4 linked regions of the Roseobacter denitrificans OCh 114 genome follow. The protein of the gene in region 2 binds, or shares a complex with, the protein of the main gene of each other region. Links are inferred from orthologs where the notes say so. Each region holds a gene or a part of one and is shown on either strand. Other genes may lie near its edges. The genes, in order: accC, accD, RD1_RS04595 and accB.

Region 1 (4,718 bases), 2.4 Mb from region 2 along the record:
ACGGCGCGGGCATCGCGCCAGAACTGGCCGTAGTCCGCCACACACTCTGTACCGAGAAAAAGCGCGGGTCGCCCGGGCGTGATCTGCGCCTGTCGCTCAAGCCAATGTGCGAGGTTCATCCCTTGCTCCTTTTGCGGGATTGGAGTTTACCTGCTCTGCGCGGCGCTGCAATAGGCGGGTTTCCATGGCGTCACCCTTCGCATATAACGAGCGCGCAAGAACAAGGGCCGACGCCGATACGGCCTGCCCAGAATATGGTCGAGGAATTCAATGACAAAAAAGAACCATGACGCAGATGTGGCATTTATTCAGGCCCTTGCAGAATTGCTGCGCGAGAATGACCTGACCGAGCTTCAGGTCAAAAGGGATTATGGCGCGGATGACAGCCTGAACGTGCGGGTCAGCCGACACCAGCAACAGGTGTTCACGCAGGTTGCCTCCCCCAACCCGGCTCCGGCGGCCGCGGCAGCACCTGCTGCTGCCACCCCTGCGGAAACCGTGGACGATCCCGCCGATCTGCCGGGTGCCGTAACCTCGCCCATGGTCGGCACGGTCTATATGCAGGCCGAACCCGGCGCTCCCGCGTTCATATCGGTTGGTGCCCAGGTGGCCGAGGGTGACACCTTGCTGATCGTCGAAGCCATGAAGACCATGAACCACATCCCGTCCCCAAGATCCGGCATCGTAAAACGCATTGTCGTCGAAGATGGCGCCGCAGTCGAATTCGGCACCCCGCTCGTTATCCTCGAATAGGAGCGACCAGCATGTTCAACAAGATTTTGATTGCCAACCGGGGCGAGATCGCGCTGCGCGTTGTGCGGGCCGCGCGCGAGATGGGCATTGCCTCAGTTGCGGTACACTCGACTGCGGACAGCGACGCGATGCATGTGCGCATGGCCGATGAAAGCATCTGCATCGGTCCACCGGCGAGCCAGCAAAGCTATCTGTCCTTTCCCGCCATCATTTCTGCCTGCGAAATTACCGGCGCAGAGGCGATACATCCGGGATACGGGTTCTTGTCCGAAAACGCGGGCTTCGTGCAGATCGTCGAAGATCACGGGATCAGCTTTATCGGGCCGACCGCCGAGCATATTCGCATCATGGGCGATAAGATCACCGCCAAGGAGACGATGAAAAACCTCGGCGTGCCCTGCGTGCCCGGCTCTGACGGCGGCGTTGCAACGCTGGAGGAAGCGCAGCGCATCGGTGCGGAAATCGGCTATCCCGTCATCATCAAGGCAACCGCGGGCGGGGGTGGGCGCGGCATGAAAGTTGCCCAGAACGCGGAAGAGATGGAAAAAGCCTTTCTGACCGCGCGCGCCGAGGGCAAATCGAATTTCGGCAATGATGAGGTCTATATCGAGAAATACCTCACCACACCCCGCCACATCGAGATACAGGTGTTTGGCGATGGCAAGGGCCGCGCGGTGCATCTGGGCGAGCGGGATTGTTCATTGCAGCGCCGCCACCAGAAAGTCTTTGAAGAGGCTCCTGGCCCATCCATTTCTGCCGAAGAGCGCATGGCCATCGGCAAGGTCTGCGCGGATGCGGTGGCGCGGATCAACTACATCGGCGCGGGCACGATCGAATTTCTCTACGAAAACGGTGAGTTCTACTTCATCGAGATGAACACGCGGCTGCAGGTTGAGCATCCGGTGACCGAAGCGATTTTCGGCGTAGACCTTGTGCGCGAACAGATTCGCGTGGCCAGCGGTATGGAGATGTCCTTCCGGCAGGAAGACCTGACAATCAACGGACATGCCATCGAAGTGCGCATCAATGCGGAGAAACTGCCGAATTTCTCACCCTGCCCCGGCCGCATCACGCAGTATCACGCGCCCGGCGGTCTTGGCGTGCGGATGGATTCCGCGCTTTATGACGGCTATTCGATCCCGCCTTACTACGACAGCCTGATCGGCAAGCTGATCGTGCATGGCCGTGATCGACCCGAGGCGCTCGCACGGCTGCATCGCGCGCTGGGGGAGTTGATCGTTGATGGCGTTGATACGACGGTGCCGCTCTTTCATGCCCTGCTGGAAGAAGAAGCCGTTCTGTCGGGTGGCTACAACATTCACTGGCTGGAGCAGTGGCTGGACGCAAACCTCAGCGCAACTTAAGGGTTTGTCGTCATGCGATTGACCCCGGATGTGCTGATGCAGGCCTATGCCACGGGCATTTTCCCGATGGCAGAGCATCGCGATGATCCGGACATTTTCTGGGTTGATCCCCTGCGCCGGGGCATCATGCCGCTGCGCGGGTTTCATATGTCCCGTTCCTTGCGCCGTCAGATGCTGCGCACGGCGTTTGATATACGGATTGACCAGGATTTCGCCGGCGTCGTGGACGGGTGCGCGGATCGCGCCGACACCTGGATTAATGACGAAATCCGCCGTCTTTACAACATCTTGCACGCGCAGGACCGGGCCCATTCGCTTGAAGTCTGGGAAGGCGACACGCTGGTCGGCGGGGTCTACGGGGTTACGCTGGGGGCTGCGTTTTTTGGCGAAAGCATGTTTTCACGCCGCAGCAACGCGTCGAAAATTGCGCTGGCCTGTCTGGTGGACCGGCTGCTTGATGGTGGCTTTGCGCTGTTTGACACGCAATTCCTGACCGAGCATCTCGCCTCTCTCGGTGCAATCGAAATAAGCCGGGCGCAATACCAAAAGCGGCTTCAGGAAGCCTGCGCCCGCCCGGCCAGTTTTCTCAATCCGCCTCTGCGCAGCCCTCAGGAGGTCGTGCAGCGCATCACCCAGATGTCATAGCGCGGATGATCCATCGCAGAAAGCGCCGGTGAAGATGCGATCATCCAGCCGGAAAAAATGAAAGCGCCGGAATCAATGTCGCGCACCTCAAGCGAGGCAAAGGCATCGCCGGACGGGTTTCCGACGGGATAGCGGCAGGCGTTCAACCGGATGCTGATCCGGTCCAGTTTCGCTGTCTGACCCTTTGGCACGATAATTTCAAAGGTTTCGCCGTTTATCCGGTCCACCCCGCGCAGCTGTGCACCCGTTGCTTCCGTTGCCGCCTGCTGCGCAAATGCGGCTGAGGCCATGAGCACAAGCGCCAAACCGCATCGCAGGATCATTCAGAGGAACCGCCCACGAATTTCAACAACAGTGACACAAGACTGACTGCGCCCTGTGTATCCTCGATCTGGTCGCCTGCCGCATAAAAATATGGCGACCCACCTGGCACGATTTCGACGAAGTTCCCGCCCAGAAGTCCTTCGGACGAAATGATGATCGCGCTGTCATCCGGGATTTCGATCCCTGCATTCAGCGAAACGGTAGTATCGGCGCGATATGTTTCGGCGTTCAGCATAACCTCGGAAACGGTGCCGATTTTGACACCTGCGAGGCGCACATCGCTGCCCACATTCACACCTTCAAGACTGCGAAAGCTCGCCTCCAGCGGGTAGGTTGACGCCCCGCCCGCATAGCCCGAAATCTGGCCAGCGTAGACCACGAATCCGATGGCGGCTGCAAGAACGCCCGCCCCGACAAGAACTTCTGTTGTGTGTTCAGCCATCTATTCTACTCCGGCGTCCAGGCCTCGTAATCACGGCGCGGTTCGGGCTCTGCGCGGCGAATGGAGCCTTTTGGCGCATAGGCCAGCGCCGTGCCTGTGAGGTTTTCCTGATGCGGCTTTTGCCACGGTTTATGGTTCAGCGGCGCTTCACTGGGCGTGGTGTCCCACGTGTGGTGCAGCCAGCCATGCCAGTCAGGGTCAACGCGGCTCGCCTCGGCTTCACCGTTGTAAATGACCCAACGACGCTTTTTGTCCTTGTTCTCGTAAAAGACATTGCCCTGGCTGTCTTCGCCCACTTTGACGCCATTGCGCCATGTCCAGAGTTGCGTGTTCAGTGTTTGCCCGTTCCACCACGTGACGGAGCGCAAAATAGAAGTCAAAAGGCCCATGGGTTTTCTCCGATCAAACCGTTACAACACCTATGGCGGATTGTACCGAAAACGTCCAGATGGATGCGCGGTTTGCCGCGTCTATTCGGGCAGCAAAGCGGTGACTTCGATCTCGATCCTGAAGTGTGGGTCAATCAGATTGCATTCGATCATGGTCGCAGCGGGCGGGTTAGCGCCAAAAGCGGCGCGCAAGAGGGGCCAACAGGATTCGAAATCAGCGGCGCGGGGCAGCATATATGTCACCCGCACCACATCCGCAAAGCCACAGCCGGCCTTTTCAAGGGCCCCCTCGATGACAGAAAGCGCTGAGGCGCATTGCTCGGTCACCGTATCGCCCTGACCAACGGTGCCCGAGACATGCACCCACCCCCCCGCGACTACAGCGCGGCAATACCCAACCTTAGTTTCAAAGGCGCCACCGGAGGAGATACGCTTGAACGACATGCTCTTGTTCTCGTTTGGTATGGTTGGCGCAAGCACAGCTCGGGGCGGTCGCATCAGTCGAGCGGGATTGCGATCTTACGGAAAAACAGGGCTCAGTGCCCCGTTTTCATGATGGGGCGCAAAGCACGCGTTAGCCCGCGCTTGCCGGTTCCTTGCTGGCGTCGGCATGGATCATCAAAGGTGCTGCATCCGAATTTACAGCCTCTTCGTTCACCACGACCTCTGTCACGCTTTCCAAGCCCGGCAGGTCAAACATGGTATCGAGCAGGATGTCCTCAAGGATGGAACGCAGCCCGCGCGCGCCTGTCTTGCGCTCAATCGCCCGTTTGGCAATGGCGGAAAGAGCGTCATCCGTGA
Region 2 (4,558 bases):
TCCACCTCGTCGAGGCGATGGGCACGGATGACATCATGTTCCGCCGCATGCTCGATGCGCGTATGGACCCTGAAAAACATCCGCAACTGGCACAGCAACTGGTGGATTTGCGCGACGAGGTGCAGGTGCGCTTGCAGGAACGGGGGCTTGCGTCCATGGTCAATCGTTTTGATCCGGATGAGTTCAACCCTTCCATCCCGCTGGGCGGTAACCTGATGTTTGCTGCACCCAGAAGGCACATCACGCAGGAGAGCCTCGCGTCGGAAGCCAACTTTTTGCGGCTGTTCACAGAGATTGGCCTCGCAGAGCAGGGGATCGCCATTTCCCAGACGCTGATCGAAACGCTGCACCAGACCTTTGGCATGGATGGCACCAGCCACCCCTTGTTTACCGCATTGGGCATCGAAGAAGAGCTTTATGAAAAGCTGGTGGATATTGCCATGCGCCGTAAGGACAGGGGCGATCAGGCGATCAGCGAAGATGAATTCGCGCTGTTGCTGACGGTGCCTTTCGCCTTCACCGCAGAGCAGATTGGCCCCGGCTTTCCCGAAAGTTTCAAAAAGGAAATCGTTGAAATCCGCAAAACCAAAAGCGAGGAAATCCGCAACCGGCTGAAGGACCTGTTCGTTCCCGTCGCGCCCGAGAATTACCTGCCGCGCATGACGCTGATGGAAAACGTGCTTTATGGGCGGGTTGCGGGTATCGCCGGGGTTCAGGGTGAATTGATCGAGGATATCGTCGCCGACGTGCTCGCGGAAAAAGGTCTGAAACGGCTTGTCGCAGAGACGGTTCTTGATGTGCCGACGGGTCTCGGTGGGGCCAATATGGCGAATATCTTTCAGGAACGCGCAGCCTTCAGCAGAGCGGGCATCAAACGGCCCGATGTTCTGATCCTCGACACGGTTCTGGCCAGCCATGATGCGGCGTCACGCCAGCGCACCCGCGCGCGCCTGCAGGAGTTGCTGCCCAAGACGACCATGATTTTCCTTGAGGATAATTTCGAAAACCCGCAAGCCTATGATCTGCACATCGAAATCAAGAATGGCCGGATTGATGGCGAAGATGACGTGGAAGAGGTCGAGGATGATGCCTCGGGCTCGGATGATCTGCGGCGCAAGATCCGGGTGATCTCGCGCACAGAGCTTTTTGCTGACCTTGAGGCGCGCAGCCAGCGGCTGCTGGCCTTTGCGGCACAGTGGTATGATGCGCCCAAGGGCAAGCGGATATTCTCGATGGGGGAGCGGGCGGATGCGGTGTATCTGTGTCTCTCCGGCACTGCGATGATGAGCTATGTCGACAACAACGGGACCCGCCAGGATGTCACGGCAGTCGAACCGGGACGCTTGATCGGGGATCTTGCGATTATTCTGGATGAGCCGCGCCAGCTTGATCTGATCGCGCAGACAGACAGCCAGTTCCTGCGGATCGGCGCAGAGTAGTTTCGCGCCGTGATCGGGGATGACCCCGATGTGCTGATGAGCCTTTTGAAAACGGTGGCAAGCCATTTGTCCGGGGCTGCGGAAGTGTTGCGTGCGTCGGGTGTGAGCATTCGCGAAGTGGCCGAAGAGCAGCGCGCTGCAGGGCGCGCTGCCCCGCAGCCATCAAAAGCGATGGAATAGAGGACGCGCATGTCCCTGTTCAGAGCATACCGCGCGCATGAGGCGCTGGTTGCACCGGCGCGGCCCAAGGCGCAGGTTTGGCGGCTGATCATTGGCGTGATCCTGATCGCAGGTGTTTTCCTGTTGGCCAATCAGTTTTTGCATCAGTCGCTTTTTACGCTGCTTGGCTCTGAAACCTATGGGGCTTTGACGGGTCAGGATGGCCGCATGTCGCAGCTGTCGGTTGTGTTTCTGCTGCTGTCGTTCGGTTTGCTGGCGGTGGCGGTCATGGTTGCCCTGAAGGTCGCGCATAACCGCGGCATCACCGCCGTATTCGGAGACGCCGCCGCGTTTCGCAGCCAGTTTGTCGCGGTTTTGCTGATGCTCGTGATCCTGAATGCGGCGGTGTTCGCGCTGCCGCCCTGGGATATGGGGGCGCCTTTGGTGCCCAATGTCACTGTCGGGGCGTGGCTTGTCGTGCTCCCCTTTGCGCTTGTGGCGATCATGGTGCAGGTCAGTGCCGAGGAAATCCTGTTTCGCGGGTATCTGCAGCAACAACTGGCCGCACGTTTCAAATCGCCGCTGACCTGGCTGTTGGTGCCATCCGTACTCTTTGGTCTGGGCCATTACATGCCGGAAGAGGCCGGGGAAAACGCCGACATCATCATGGTCTGGTCGGTGATTTTCGGCGTTCTCATGGCGGACCTGACGGCGCGTGCAGGGACGCTGGCACCTGCCATCGCTGTGCATTTCGTCAATAATGTCGTGGCGATCCTTTTTGTCTCCATGCCTGACAGCCTGTCTGGTCTATCGCTGTACCTCAGCCCTTTTGCGCTGACGGATACCGAGGAATTGCGCGCTTGGCTGCCGGTGGAATTTGCGATGATGGTGGTCACATGGCTGGCGGCCCGATTGGCGATCCGGCGCTGATTGCACTTTCCTGCGCGGGCGATTATCTAAAGCTGAACAAGGCCACAGGGGCGTCATTATGAACTGGATCACCAATTACGTCCGCCCGCGGATCAACTCGATTTTTTCGCGCAGGGAAACACCGGACAACCTTTGGACCAAATGCCCGGAATGCGGCACGATGCTGTTTCATCGTGAAGTGTCGGACAATCTAAATGTCTGCACCAACTGCGATCACCACATGAACATCACCGCCCGCGATCGGTTGACCGCGTTGTTCGATGGCGGTATTTTCACGGAAGTCGATGTCACGCCGCCTACCGCTGATCCGCTTGGTTTTCGGGATCAGAAAAAGTATCCGGATCGTCTGAAAGCGGCCCAGAAAGAAACATCAGAGGTCGAGGCGATGCTGGTGGGCTGCGGGGAAATCGGCCGCACGCCGATTGTTGCCGCCGCGCAGGATTTTTCCTTCATGGCCGGGTCGATGGGCATGTATGTGGGCAATGCCATCATTGCCGCCGCACAGGAAGCGGTCCGGCTCAAGCGCCCGTTGATCCTGTTTTCCGCCGCCGGTGGTGCGCGCATGCAGGAAGGTATCCTGTCGCTGATGCAGATGCCGCGCACGACGGTCGCGGTGCAGATGCTCAAGGAAGCGGGCTTGCCCTATATCGTTGTATTGACCCATCCGACCACGGGCGGTGTCACGGCCAGCTATGCGATGCTGGGCGATGTGCATATTGCCGAACCCAATGCGCTGATTTGTTTTGCCGGGCCACGTGTGATCGAACAGACAATCCGTGAAAAGCTGCCCGAGGGGTTCCAGCGCGCGGAATACCTGCTGGATCATGGCATGCTGGACCGCGTGACGCATCGCACAAAGATGCGGGATGAATTGATCACGATCACGCGCATGTTGCTCGGCCTGCCGCCGGCTGTGCGCGGGGATCTACCAGCGCCGCAACCGGACGATGCTGCGCCAACACAAGATGCGACCGAAACACCTGTGGATACTGCCGAAAAATGAACAGCACATCGTCCGACGTCATTCTTGAGCGGATGATGGCGTTGCACCCCAAGGTGATCGACCTGACGCTCGACCGTGTGTGGCGGCTGCTGGATGCGCTGGGCAATCCGCAACGCAACCTACCGCCGGTGATCCATATCGCAGGCACGAACGGCAAGGGTTCGACACAGGCGATGATCCGTGCCGGGCTGGAGGCTGCGGGCAAATCCGTGCACGCCTATACCAGCCCGCATCTGGCGCGCTTTCACGAACGCATCCGTGTGGCGGGGGATTTGATTTCCGAAGCAGACCTCACGGCAGTGCTCGATGAATGCTACGCCGCGAACGGGGGTGGCGACATCACCTATTTCGAAATCACAACCTGTGCCGCCCTGCTGGCGTTTTCGCGCACACCCGCCGATTTTACGCTGCTTGAGGTTGGTCTGGGCGGGCGGCTGGATGCGACGAATGTGGTGGATGACCCGGTGCTGACCATGATCACGCCGGTCTCCATGGACCACGAGCAGTTTCTTGGGGATACGCTGCGCAAGATTGCTTTTGAAAAGGCGGGCATCATCAAACCGGGCGTGCCCTGCATCGTGTCACGTCAGGCCGATGATGGCATGGAGGTTATCGAAGAGGTCGCACAACGTCACGCAGCGCCGCTGCTGGCCTATGGGCAGCAGTGGCACGTGGGGCCTGATCGCGATCGGATCAGCTATCAGGATGATGCCGGCTTGCTGGATTTACCGATGCCCAACCTGCCCGGCGCGCATCAGATTATGAACGCGGGCGCGGCACTGACCGCTCTGCGCTATCTCGGGTTTGACGAACACGTCGCCGAAGCTGCGGTCACAACCGCCTTCTGGCCCGCCCGTATGCAGCGCCTGAAAACCGGGCCTCTGACGGATGCCGCACCGCAGGCGGAACTCTGGCTGGATGGGGGGCATAACCCCGCTGCCGGTGAAGCACTGGCCGCGCATCTGCACAGCCTGCCCGAGCGGCCAACGCATCTGATTTGCGGGATGTTGAACACCAAGGATATCGA
Region 3 (4,720 bases), 650 kb from region 2 along the record:
CAGATCATCGTCGAGATCCACATCCACGTCATCATCGTCCAGTACCGCTTCTTCTTCGGTATCGGCTTCTTTCGCTTTGGCGGATGCAGCGTCTTCGGCGTCTGCTGCGATCATGCGTGACTTGCTCAGGTCCACTTCGACCACTTCACCAGTATAGGGGCTGATGATCGGACTGGCGTTCAGATCGTAGAAACGTTTGCCGGTGGTCGGGCAGAGGCGTTTCGTTCCCCATTCTTCCTTGGGCATGAAAACCCCCTTTGAATTTGCGGTTAAGGTGTAGATGATTGGAGCGCAAGTGCCATATGAGGCGGGGTCTGTAAAGACCTGCCGCGTGTGGCACAGCCCGTGACCCGTGATTATCGTAATTAGAGCAAGCATATGAACGATCCGTTTCTGCCCGGCGACCCGCCTGTCCCGCTGATCCTGCGCCGCTCTGGGCGGGCGCGGCGAATCTCCCTGCGCATTTCGCAACTGGACGGTCGTGTGACGCTGACGCTGCCAAATCATGTTCCGGAACGCGAGGCCATCGGATTCGCGCAGGAAAAAGAGACATGGATTCGCAAGCATCTGGCCAACCGGGCGGAAAATGTCGACGTGGGCCATGGTGTCGTGCTGCCGATCGGTGGTGTGCCGCATGAGGTGACTGAAGGCGCGGGGCGCAGGATCAGTTTTGCGGCGGGTAAAGTGCATGTGCCCGGCGCGTCTGATCGTGTGGGCCGGCGTCTTGGCGGCCATCTCAAGGCGCTTGCCAGAACTCGCCTCGCGCAAGCGTCGGATCACTATGCTGCGCGGCTGGGAAAACCCTATGCCGCGATCACGCTGCGGGACACACGGTCGCGCTGGGGTTCCTGCACGGCGCAGGGGCGGTTGATGTATTCATGGCGTCTGATTCTGGCCCCGCCGGAGGTTCTGGAGTATGTGGCCGCCCATGAAGTGGCGCATCTTGCACAGATGAACCACTCGCCTGCCTTTTGGGCGGAGGTCGAGCGGATTTACGGCGATTACGCTGCTGCAAGGACCTGGCTGCGCCGCGAAGGGGGCGCGCTGCATCGCTACCGGTTCGGGTGATTTTCAGGCCGGGACTTGACGGCCCGGGTCACGTGATCACAAATGCAGCATGATCTTGAATCCACGCCCCGCAGATGCGACGCCCGTTGCCCATGACCGTGTCTATCGTTCCTTGCGGGGGCGTATCATGCAGGGTGCCATCGCCCCGGGGGAGGCCCTGACGCTGCGCGGGATCGGCAAGGACTATGATGTCTCGATGACCCCGGCGCGCGAAGCGGTGCGCAGGCTGGTGGCTGAGGGGGCGTTGACCCTGTCGTCATCCGGGCGCGTCTCGACACCGGAACTCAGCAACGAACGTATCGAGGAGCTTGCTTCCTTGCGCGCCCTGATCGAGGTCGAATTGGCCAGCCGGGCCCTGCCGCGCGCACATATGGCGCTGATCGAACGGTTGCAGACCATAAATTCCACCGTGGCCGAGGCGGTCGCCCACCGGGACGCGGTCAGCTATATCCGCACAAATCTGGAGTTTCACCGCACCCTCTATTTGCGCGCGCAAGCCCCGGCGATGCTGGCCATGGCGGAAACGGTCTGGTTGCAGATGGGTCCGACCATGCGCGCGCTTTACGGTCGTTTGCGGCGCAAGGAACCGCCGCAGTATCACCGTCTGATCATCGCGGCCCTGCGCGCGGGTGATGAGCCGGGTTTGCGCCTTGCGGTGCGCTCGGATGTCACGCAAGGCCTCAGGATGCTGGCAAGCTGAGGATTCAAGCCTTGTCCCTGACGGTGCCGGTATCAGGCGGCGAGGCCTTTTGAACCCAGTTCAAGGAATTTGTTGCGCCGCTCGGTGATGAGCGCCGCGCGGTCCATGGCGGACAGCTCCGCGATCATCTCGCCAAGCGCGGCGCCCACGGATGCGATGGTGGTTTCTTTGTGACGGTGCGCACCGCCCAATGGTTCGGGAATGATGCGGTCTATCACGCCAAGCTGCTTAAGGTCCTGCGCGGTCAGGCGCAGCGCTTCGGCGGCTTCGCGCATCTTTTCGGCGTCTTTCCATAGGATCGACGCACAGCCCTCGGGGCTGATCACCGAATAGACCGAATGTTCGAGCATGGCGACACGGTTTGCCGTGGCAAATGCGACCGCACCGCCCGAGCCACCTTCGCCAATGACGACGGAGACGAGCGGTACGCCAATCTGAAGACATTTCTCGGTGGAACGGGCGATGGCCTCGGACTGGCCGCGTTCTTCGGCCCCTTTGCCGGGATAGGCGCCGGGGGTGTCCACCAGCGTCACCACCGGCAGGTTGAAACGGTCCGCCATTTCCATCAAACGGATCGCCTTGCGGTATCCTTCGGGCCGGGCCATGCCGAAATTCCGTTCAATTCGGGATTTCGTATCATTGCCCTTTTCATGTCCGATCACCATGACCGGGCGGTCCTGCAGGCGGGCCAAGCCGCCGAGGATGGCGTGGTCATCGGCAAAGTTCCGGTCGCCTGCCAGCGGCGTATAATCGGTGAACAGCGCGTTGATGTAATCTTGGCAATGGGGGCGTTCCGGGTGGCGCGCCACCTGACATTTGCGCCACGGCGTCAGCGCACCATAAAGCTCTTCGAGCATTTTGCGCGCCTTGGCATCCAGTGCGGAGGCTTCATCGGTGACGTCCATTTCCTCATTGGCCCGTGCAAGGGCGCGCAACTCTTCGGCCTTGCCTTCAATCTCGGCAAGAGGTTTTTCGAAATCCATATATTGCGTCATGAGCCACTCCGATTGAACGGGTCCTATATGGCGGGCATTGCGGGGCTTTGCAACGGGATCACGCGGGCCAGAGCATCGGAATGAGAGAGGCCATCAGCAGGGCGGCCATGGTGCAGTTGAAAACGCGCAAGCGCAGCGGGTTCGTCAGGATGCGCGCCATTTGCTGGCCCAGAACCGCCCAGAGCGTGATCGACGGCAGGTTCACCAGTCCGAACACCAAGGCCACAAGGCTGAACGCAACCAGCGTGGCATCCGTTGCATAGACCGACAGGGCGGTCAGGGCCATGGCCCATGCCTTTGGGTTGACCCACTGAAAGGCGGCGGCCTGCAGGAATGTCATCGGCCTGCCCTGCGCCTCGCCCGATTTGGCCGGGCCTGCGCGCGCGATTTTCCATGCCAGCCATGTCATATAGGCGACGGAGCAGACTTTCAGCACCGTATAGCTGGGCGGCCAGGCGTCAAAAAGCCTGATCAGCCCGGCACCCACGGCGACGATCATCAGCGTAAAGCCGATGGCGATACCCAGCATATGCGGCACGGACCGGGAAAAACCGAAGTTGGCACCAGAGGCCATCAGCATCAGGTTATTTGGCCCGGGCGTTACCGAACTGACAAAGGCGAAAACCACGAGGGCGGAGAGTGTTTCATAAGGCATGCGCAAAGAATGGCGCATTCGAAATATATGTGGATTGCAAAATTTTCGGATTTTGCGGAATAATCACAATTAATGACCAGCCTTGACCAGAAAACCGAACATATATTGCGTGAACTGACCGCCAACGGACGCATCAGCAATATCGAACTCGCCGACCGTGTGGGGCTGTCACCCTCTGCCTGTCTGCGTCGCGTGCAGGAACTGGAGCGCGCGGGTCTGATCAAAGGGTATCGCGCCGTGCTTGACCGGACCGCATTGGGGCGCGGGTTTGTCGCCTATATCGGTGTCGGCCTGCGAGAACATTCCAAGGCCAGCCAGGAAGCGTTCGAGCGCGCCATCGCACGCGCGCCCGAAGTGCGCGAATGTCACAACACCACCGGCACGATCGAGTATCTGCTGCGGGTGGAATGCGCCGACCTGCCGGAATACAAATCGTTCCACACCGATACTTTGGGCGCCATTCCGCAGGTGAGCGCCATCACCTCTTATGTTGTGATGGGCTCCCCCAAGGACGAACGCGCCTGAGGGTGATCGCCCCGCTCAGGAGGCGATCATCTCCGACTGGCGCACGATCACTTCGGCCTGTTTGATCGAGGCGATATCAACCAGCCGCCCCTTGTAAACGGTCGCCCCTTCGCCATTGGCTTTGGCCTGTTCCATGGCCGCCAGAATTTCACGCGCCTCGCGCACAGCGTCCTCGGAGGGGGTAAAGACCTCATTGGCGATGGCGATCTGCTTGGGGTGGATCGCCCATTTGCCCACCATGCCCAGCGTGGCAGACCGCCGTGCCTGCGCCCGGAACCCTTCGTCGTCCGAGAAATCGCCGAAGGGGCCATCCACCGGCAGAACGCCATGCGTCCGGCAGGCGGCCACGATGGCCGTTTGCGCCCAATGCCAGGGGTCTGACCAGTATTTCTGGCCCTCGCGCAGCATGTAGTAATTCTCCTGCGTGCCGCCGATGCCTGTGGTTTGCATGCCCATGGAGGCGGCAAAATCGGCAGCCCCGAGGCTCATCGCGGCCATGCGGGGGGAGGCGGAGGCGATTTCTTCCACATGGGCGATGCCGGCCGCAGATTCGATGATGACCTCAAAGGTGATCTTCTTGTTGCGGCCCTTGGCGGCCTCAATCGCTGTGACCAGCGCATCCACGGCATAAATGTCGCCCGCGCAGCCGACCTTGGGGATCATGATCTGATCCAGCCGCTCGCCCGCCTGTTCCAGCAGGTCCACCACGTCCTTGTACCAATAGGGCGTGTCCAGCCCGTTGATGCGGACCGAAAGCGTCTTGGTGCCCCAGTCGAT
Region 4 (4,597 bases), 2.4 Mb from region 2 along the record:
GTCGTATCAACGCCATCAACGATCAACTCCCCCAGCGCGCGATGCAGCCGTGCGAGCGCCTCGGGTCGATCACGGCCATGCACGATCAGCTTGCCGATCAGGCTGTCGTAGTAAGGCGGGATCGAATAGCCGTCATAAAGCGCGGAATCCATCCGCACGCCAAGACCGCCGGGCGCGTGATACTGCGTGATGCGGCCGGGGCAGGGTGAGAAATTCGGCAGTTTCTCCGCATTGATGCGCACTTCGATGGCATGTCCGTTGATTGTCAGGTCTTCCTGCCGGAAGGACATCTCCATACCGCTGGCCACGCGAATCTGTTCGCGCACAAGGTCTACGCCGAAAATCGCTTCGGTCACCGGATGCTCAACCTGCAGCCGCGTGTTCATCTCGATGAAGTAGAACTCACCGTTTTCGTAGAGAAATTCGATCGTGCCCGCGCCGATGTAGTTGATCCGCGCCACCGCATCCGCGCAGACCTTGCCGATGGCCATGCGCTCTTCGGCAGAAATGGATGGGCCAGGAGCCTCTTCAAAGACTTTCTGGTGGCGGCGCTGCAATGAACAATCCCGCTCGCCCAGATGCACCGCGCGGCCCTTGCCATCGCCAAACACCTGTATCTCGATGTGGCGGGGTGTGGTGAGGTATTTCTCGATATAGACCTCATCATTGCCGAAATTCGATTTGCCCTCGGCGCGCGCGGTCAGAAAGGCTTTTTCCATCTCTTCCGCGTTCTGGGCAACTTTCATGCCGCGCCCACCCCCGCCCGCGGTTGCCTTGATGATGACGGGATAGCCGATTTCCGCACCGATGCGCTGCGCTTCCTCCAGCGTTGCAACGCCGCCGTCAGAGCCGGGCACGCAGGGCACGCCGAGGTTTTTCATCGTCTCCTTGGCGGTGATCTTATCGCCCATGATGCGAATATGCTCGGCGGTCGGCCCGATAAAGCTGATCCCGTGATCTTCGACGATCTGCACGAAGCCCGCGTTTTCGGACAAGAACCCGTATCCCGGATGTATCGCCTCTGCGCCGGTAATTTCGCAGGCAGAAATGATGGCGGGAAAGGACAGATAGCTTTGCTGGCTCGCCGGTGGACCGATGCAGATGCTTTCATCGGCCATGCGCACATGCATCGCGTCGCTGTCCGCAGTCGAGTGTACCGCAACTGAGGCAATGCCCATCTCGCGCGCGGCCCGCACAACGCGCAGCGCGATCTCGCCCCGGTTGGCAATCAAAATCTTGTTGAACATGCTGGTCGCTCCTATTCGAGGATAACGAGCGGGGTGCCGAATTCGACTGCGGCGCCATCTTCGACGACAATGCGTTTTACGATGCCGGATCTTGGGGACGGGATGTGGTTCATGGTCTTCATGGCTTCGACGATCAGCAAGGTGTCACCCTCGGCCACCTGGGCACCAACCGATATGAACGCGGGAGCGCCGGGTTCGGCCTGCATATAGACCGTGCCGACCATGGGCGAGGTTACGGCACCCGGCAGATCGGCGGGATCGTCCACGGTTTCCGCAGGGGTGGCAGCAGCAGGTGCTGCCGCGGCCGCCGGAGCCGGGTTGGGGGAGGCAACCTGCGTGAACACCTGTTGCTGGTGTCGGCTGACCCGCACGTTCAGGCTGTCATCCGCGCCATAATCCCTTTTGACCTGAAGCTCGGTCAGGTCATTCTCGCGCAGCAATTCTGCAAGGGCCTGAATAAATGCCACATCTGCGTCATGGTTCTTTTTTGTCATTGAATTCCTCGACCATATTCTGGGCAGGCCGTATCGGCGTCGGCCCTTGTTCTTGCGCGCTCGTTATATGCGAAGGGTGACGCCATGGAAACCCGCCTATTGCAGCGCCGCGCAGAGCAGGTAAACTCCAATCCCGCAAAAGGAGCAAGGGATGAACCTCGCACATTGGCTTGAGCGACAGGCGCAGATCACGCCCGGGCGACCCGCGCTTTTTCTCGGTACAGAGTGTGTGGCGGACTACGGCCAGTTCTGGCGCGATGCCCGCGCCGTGGCGGGCTGGCTTTTGGCGCAGGGTGTGGGGTCGGGTGACCGCGTGGCGCTGTTCATGACGAATGTACCGGATTATCTGACCGTCTTTTACGGGATCTGGGCGGTCGGGGCGGCGGCGGTGCCGATCAATGCCAAGTTACACGGCCGTGAAGCGGCGTTCATTCTTGAGAACAGCGGTGCCAAACATGTGTTCACCTCGCCGGAGTTGAGCGCATCGCTCATTGAGGCCGGTGTCAGCACAACTCAGACCGAGGTGCCCGGCACCGCGTTCGAGGCCATCCGGGCGCACGAGCCGATAGATGTAATTGTGCCACGCGACCCGGATGATCTGGCCTGGCTGTTTTATACGTCCGGGACAACGGGCAAGCCCAAAGGGGTGATGATCACCCATCGCATGCTCAGCGTGATGAGCCTGTGTTACGTCACGGATATCGACCCGGTTTCCCCGGAGGATGCCACGATCTACGCTGCGCCGATGAGCCATGGCGCAGGTATCTACAACATGATCCACGTCCGCGCCGGGGCGCGCCACGTTTGCCCGCCCTCGGGGGGCTTTGATCCCGATGAAATCCTGACGCTGGCGCAGCATTTCGGGAATGCGCATCTTTTTGCGGCCCCCACGATGGTCAACCGCCTGACCCAATATGCCTCAGGCGCAGGCCAGCGGGGCGAGGGGCTGCGCACGATCATCTACGCGGGTGGGCCGATGTATAACGCGGATATCATCGCGGCCGTGGATCACTTCGGGCCTGTCTTCATACAGATCTATGGTCAGGGCGAATGCCCGATGGGTATCACCGCCCTGTCCCGCGCGGATGTGACAGACAGGACGCATGCCGATTGGGCGCGTCGCCTGCAATCGGTCGGGCGTGCGCAATCCGCGGTCGAGGTCGCGATTGGGGACGAAAACGGCAAGCCGCTCACCGTCGGAGAACACGGAGAAATCATGGTGCGCGGCGACACGGTCATGCCCGGATATTGGACCAACCCGGAGGCGACGGCCAAGACCCTGCTGAACGGCTGGCTGATGACGGGCGACATGGGGTTCATGTCAGCAGATGGATACCTGACCCTGCAGGACCGGTCCAAAGACATGATCATCACGGGGGGATCGAACGTCTACCCGCGCGAAGTCGAAGAGGTTTTGCTGCGCGACAGCGGCGTCACCGAAGTGTCGGTCGTGGGACGCCCCCATGCGGAGTGGGGTGAGGAGGTCGTCGCATTCGTCGTTGGCGACGTGGACCCTGCGCGGCTGGATCAGCTGTGCCTTGATCATATGGCGCGCTTCAAGCGGCCGAAGGAATACGTCAAGCTAGAGGCCTTGCCGAAAAACAATTACGGTAAAATCCTGAAAACGGAGTTGCGCGCGCTTTTGACCCGGTCGTGACGGGCGGGATCTGGGAACAGATTCGAGGGATTGAGACAGAGGCGGTTCGGTGCATTCCGCCAGTCTGCCCAGTGGGGAGTACGTCAGGATGACTAAAATTGGTTTCATCGGCACCGGCCATATTGCGGCGCCTATGGTCCGCTTTCTGGCATCGCGCGGGCACGCCGTGACCGTGTCTGAGCGCAACGCCGAAACCGCACAAAGCCTGAAGGCCTCGCATGGTGTTGAGGTGGCGACAAATCAGGTGGTACTTGATTGCTCGCAGATCGTTTTCTTATGTCTGCGCCCGCATATCGCTGCCGATGTGATTTCCGGTTTGCGATTCTCGGCGGATCACAAGGTGGTGTCGGTCATGGCGGGGCTGCCTTTGCGTGAACTGGCCGAGATCTGCGCACCCGCGCGCGATATTTCCATGACGATCCCCCTTGGCTATGTCGAGCAGGGCGGTTGCCCCTTGCCTGCGTGCCCTGACGACAGGGTTTTGCGCGCGTTGTTCGAGCCGGAAAACCCGGTTCTGAAAGTGGCAGATGAAGCGGCGTTCAATCAACACTTTGCCGTCTGCGCATTTGTACCCGGCGTGCTGGACCTGATGGTGACAGCCTCTGATTGGCTGGCGCAGCAGACCGGGGATGCGGATCAGGCGGCGCGATACACCCACCAGTTGCTGGCGGGGTTTCTGGCGGCGCTGCCCCGGACAGGCGGGGCGTCTTTGCTTGCGGATGAACGGGATGCGCTTGCGACGCCGGGCACACTGAGCCTGCAAATGACAGACGGGCTGCGTTCGGGTGGGGCGCATGAGGCGCTGATCGAGGCGCTTTCTGCCATTGGAAAACGCCTCGAACCGTGATGCCGTACATGGGCTTCATCGACGGCAGGGCGTCGATCCATAAGCGCCAGAACCGTTGGAAAGACTGGCGCGGGGATAAACCCCAGCCCATTCGGTCATGCGCTATGCGCGCCGTTCGGCAAGCATCAGATGGCGAGGTATTCTTCGCGCAGTTCCTTGTTTTCGAGCACTTCGGCGGCGGAGCCGTCAAAGACGATCCCACCGGTGTCTAGGATCACCGCGCGGTCGGCGAGTTCAAGTGCCCGGACCGCATTCTGTTCCACGAGGATCGTGGTCATACCCTGTTCCTTGATCACGCGCAGGGTCTTTTCGATCTCATCCACGATCACCGGGGCAAGGCCCTCATAGGGTT

What was found.
Region 1: the proteins of accD (region 2) and accC are in contact, whole or in part, in a solved structure (PDB 8UXZ), measured with the Escherichia coli proteins. The link is inferred for Roseobacter denitrificans OCh 114 from one-to-one orthologs.
Region 3: the proteins of accD (region 2) and RD1_RS04595 are in contact, whole or in part, in a solved structure (PDB 8UXZ), measured with the Escherichia coli proteins. The link is inferred for Roseobacter denitrificans OCh 114 from one-to-one orthologs.
Region 4: the proteins of accD (region 2) and accB are in contact, whole or in part, in a solved structure (PDB 8UXZ), measured with the Escherichia coli proteins. The link is inferred for Roseobacter denitrificans OCh 114 from one-to-one orthologs.

The regions. Positions count from the first base shown.
Region 1 is NC_008209.1:2,720,944-2,725,661, forward strand. What follows is about bases 1-2,940. They hold accC (acetyl-CoA carboxylase biotin carboxylase subunit), read left to right. Parts: upstream 1-764; coding sequence 765-2,117; downstream 2,118-2,940. Other genes in these bases: RD1_RS13110 (class I adenylate-forming enzyme family protein), read right to left, coding at 1-119; accB (acetyl-CoA carboxylase biotin carboxyl carrier protein), read left to right, coding at 271-753; aat (leucyl/phenylalanyl-tRNA--protein transferase), read left to right, coding at 2,130-2,762; RD1_RS13130 (DUF2155 domain-containing protein), read right to left, coding at 2,726-2,940. Outside these bases: more of RD1_RS13130, read right to left, coding at 2,941-3,085; outer membrane lipid asymmetry maintenance protein MlaD, read right to left, coding at 3,082-3,528; RD1_RS13140 (NADH:ubiquinone oxidoreductase subunit NDUFA12), read right to left, coding at 3,534-3,917; RD1_RS13145 (RidA family protein), read right to left, coding at 3,999-4,361; ATP-dependent Clp protease ATP-binding subunit ClpX, read right to left, coding at 4,492-4,718. UniProt on the Escherichia coli protein: This protein is a component of the acetyl coenzyme A carboxylase complex; first, biotin carboxylase catalyzes the carboxylation of the carrier protein and then the transcarboxylase transfers the carboxyl group to form malonyl-CoA.
Region 2 is NC_008209.1:314,892-319,449, reverse strand. The notes cover bases 1,779-4,558. They hold accD (acetyl-CoA carboxylase, carboxyltransferase subunit beta), read left to right. Parts: upstream 1,779-2,586; coding sequence 2,587-3,531; downstream 3,532-4,558. Other genes in these bases: RD1_RS01530 (bifunctional folylpolyglutamate synthase/dihydrofolate synthase), read left to right, coding at 3,528-4,558; RD1_RS01540 (CPBP family intramembrane glutamic endopeptidase), read left to right, coding at 1,779-2,528. Outside these bases: RD1_RS01545 (ABC transporter transmembrane domain-containing protein), read left to right, coding at 1-1,439; RD1_RS21425 (hypothetical protein), read left to right, coding at 1,449-1,619; more of RD1_RS01540, read left to right, coding at 1,629-1,778.
Region 3 is NC_008209.1:959,718-964,437, forward strand. Bases 783-3,724 are described here. They hold RD1_RS04595 (acetyl-CoA carboxylase carboxyltransferase subunit alpha), read right to left. Parts: upstream 2,764-3,724; coding sequence 1,801-2,763; downstream 783-1,800. Other genes in these bases: RD1_RS04585 (M48 family metallopeptidase), read left to right, coding at 783-1,068; RD1_RS04590 (GntR family transcriptional regulator), read left to right, coding at 1,118-1,768; RD1_RS04600 (LysE family translocator), read right to left, coding at 2,822-3,418; RD1_RS04605 (Lrp/AsnC family transcriptional regulator), read left to right, coding at 3,491-3,724. Outside these bases: RD1_RS04580 (TIGR02300 family protein), read right to left, coding at 1-246; more of RD1_RS04585, read left to right, coding at 379-782; more of RD1_RS04605, read left to right, coding at 3,725-3,943; RD1_RS04610 (L-malyl-CoA/beta-methylmalyl-CoA lyase), read right to left, coding at 3,959-4,720. UniProt on the Escherichia coli protein: Component of the acetyl coenzyme A carboxylase (ACC) complex. First, biotin carboxylase catalyzes the carboxylation of biotin on its carrier protein (BCCP) and then the CO(2) group is transferred by the carboxyltransferase to acetyl-CoA to form malonyl-CoA.
Region 4 is NC_008209.1:2,718,358-2,722,954, reverse strand. The notes cover bases 1-2,819. They hold accB (acetyl-CoA carboxylase biotin carboxyl carrier protein), read right to left. Parts: upstream 1,742-2,819; coding sequence 1,259-1,741; downstream 1-1,258. Other genes in these bases: RD1_RS13110 (class I adenylate-forming enzyme family protein), read left to right, coding at 1,893-2,819; accC (acetyl-CoA carboxylase biotin carboxylase subunit), read right to left, coding at 1-1,247. In the rest of the region: more of RD1_RS13110, read left to right, coding at 2,820-3,398; RD1_RS13105 (NAD(P)-binding domain-containing protein), read left to right, coding at 3,487-4,245; RD1_RS13100 (ABC transporter ATP-binding protein), read right to left, coding at 4,371-4,597. UniProt on the Escherichia coli protein: This protein is a component of the acetyl coenzyme A carboxylase complex; first, biotin carboxylase catalyzes the carboxylation of the carrier protein and then the transcarboxylase transfers the carboxyl group to form malonyl-CoA.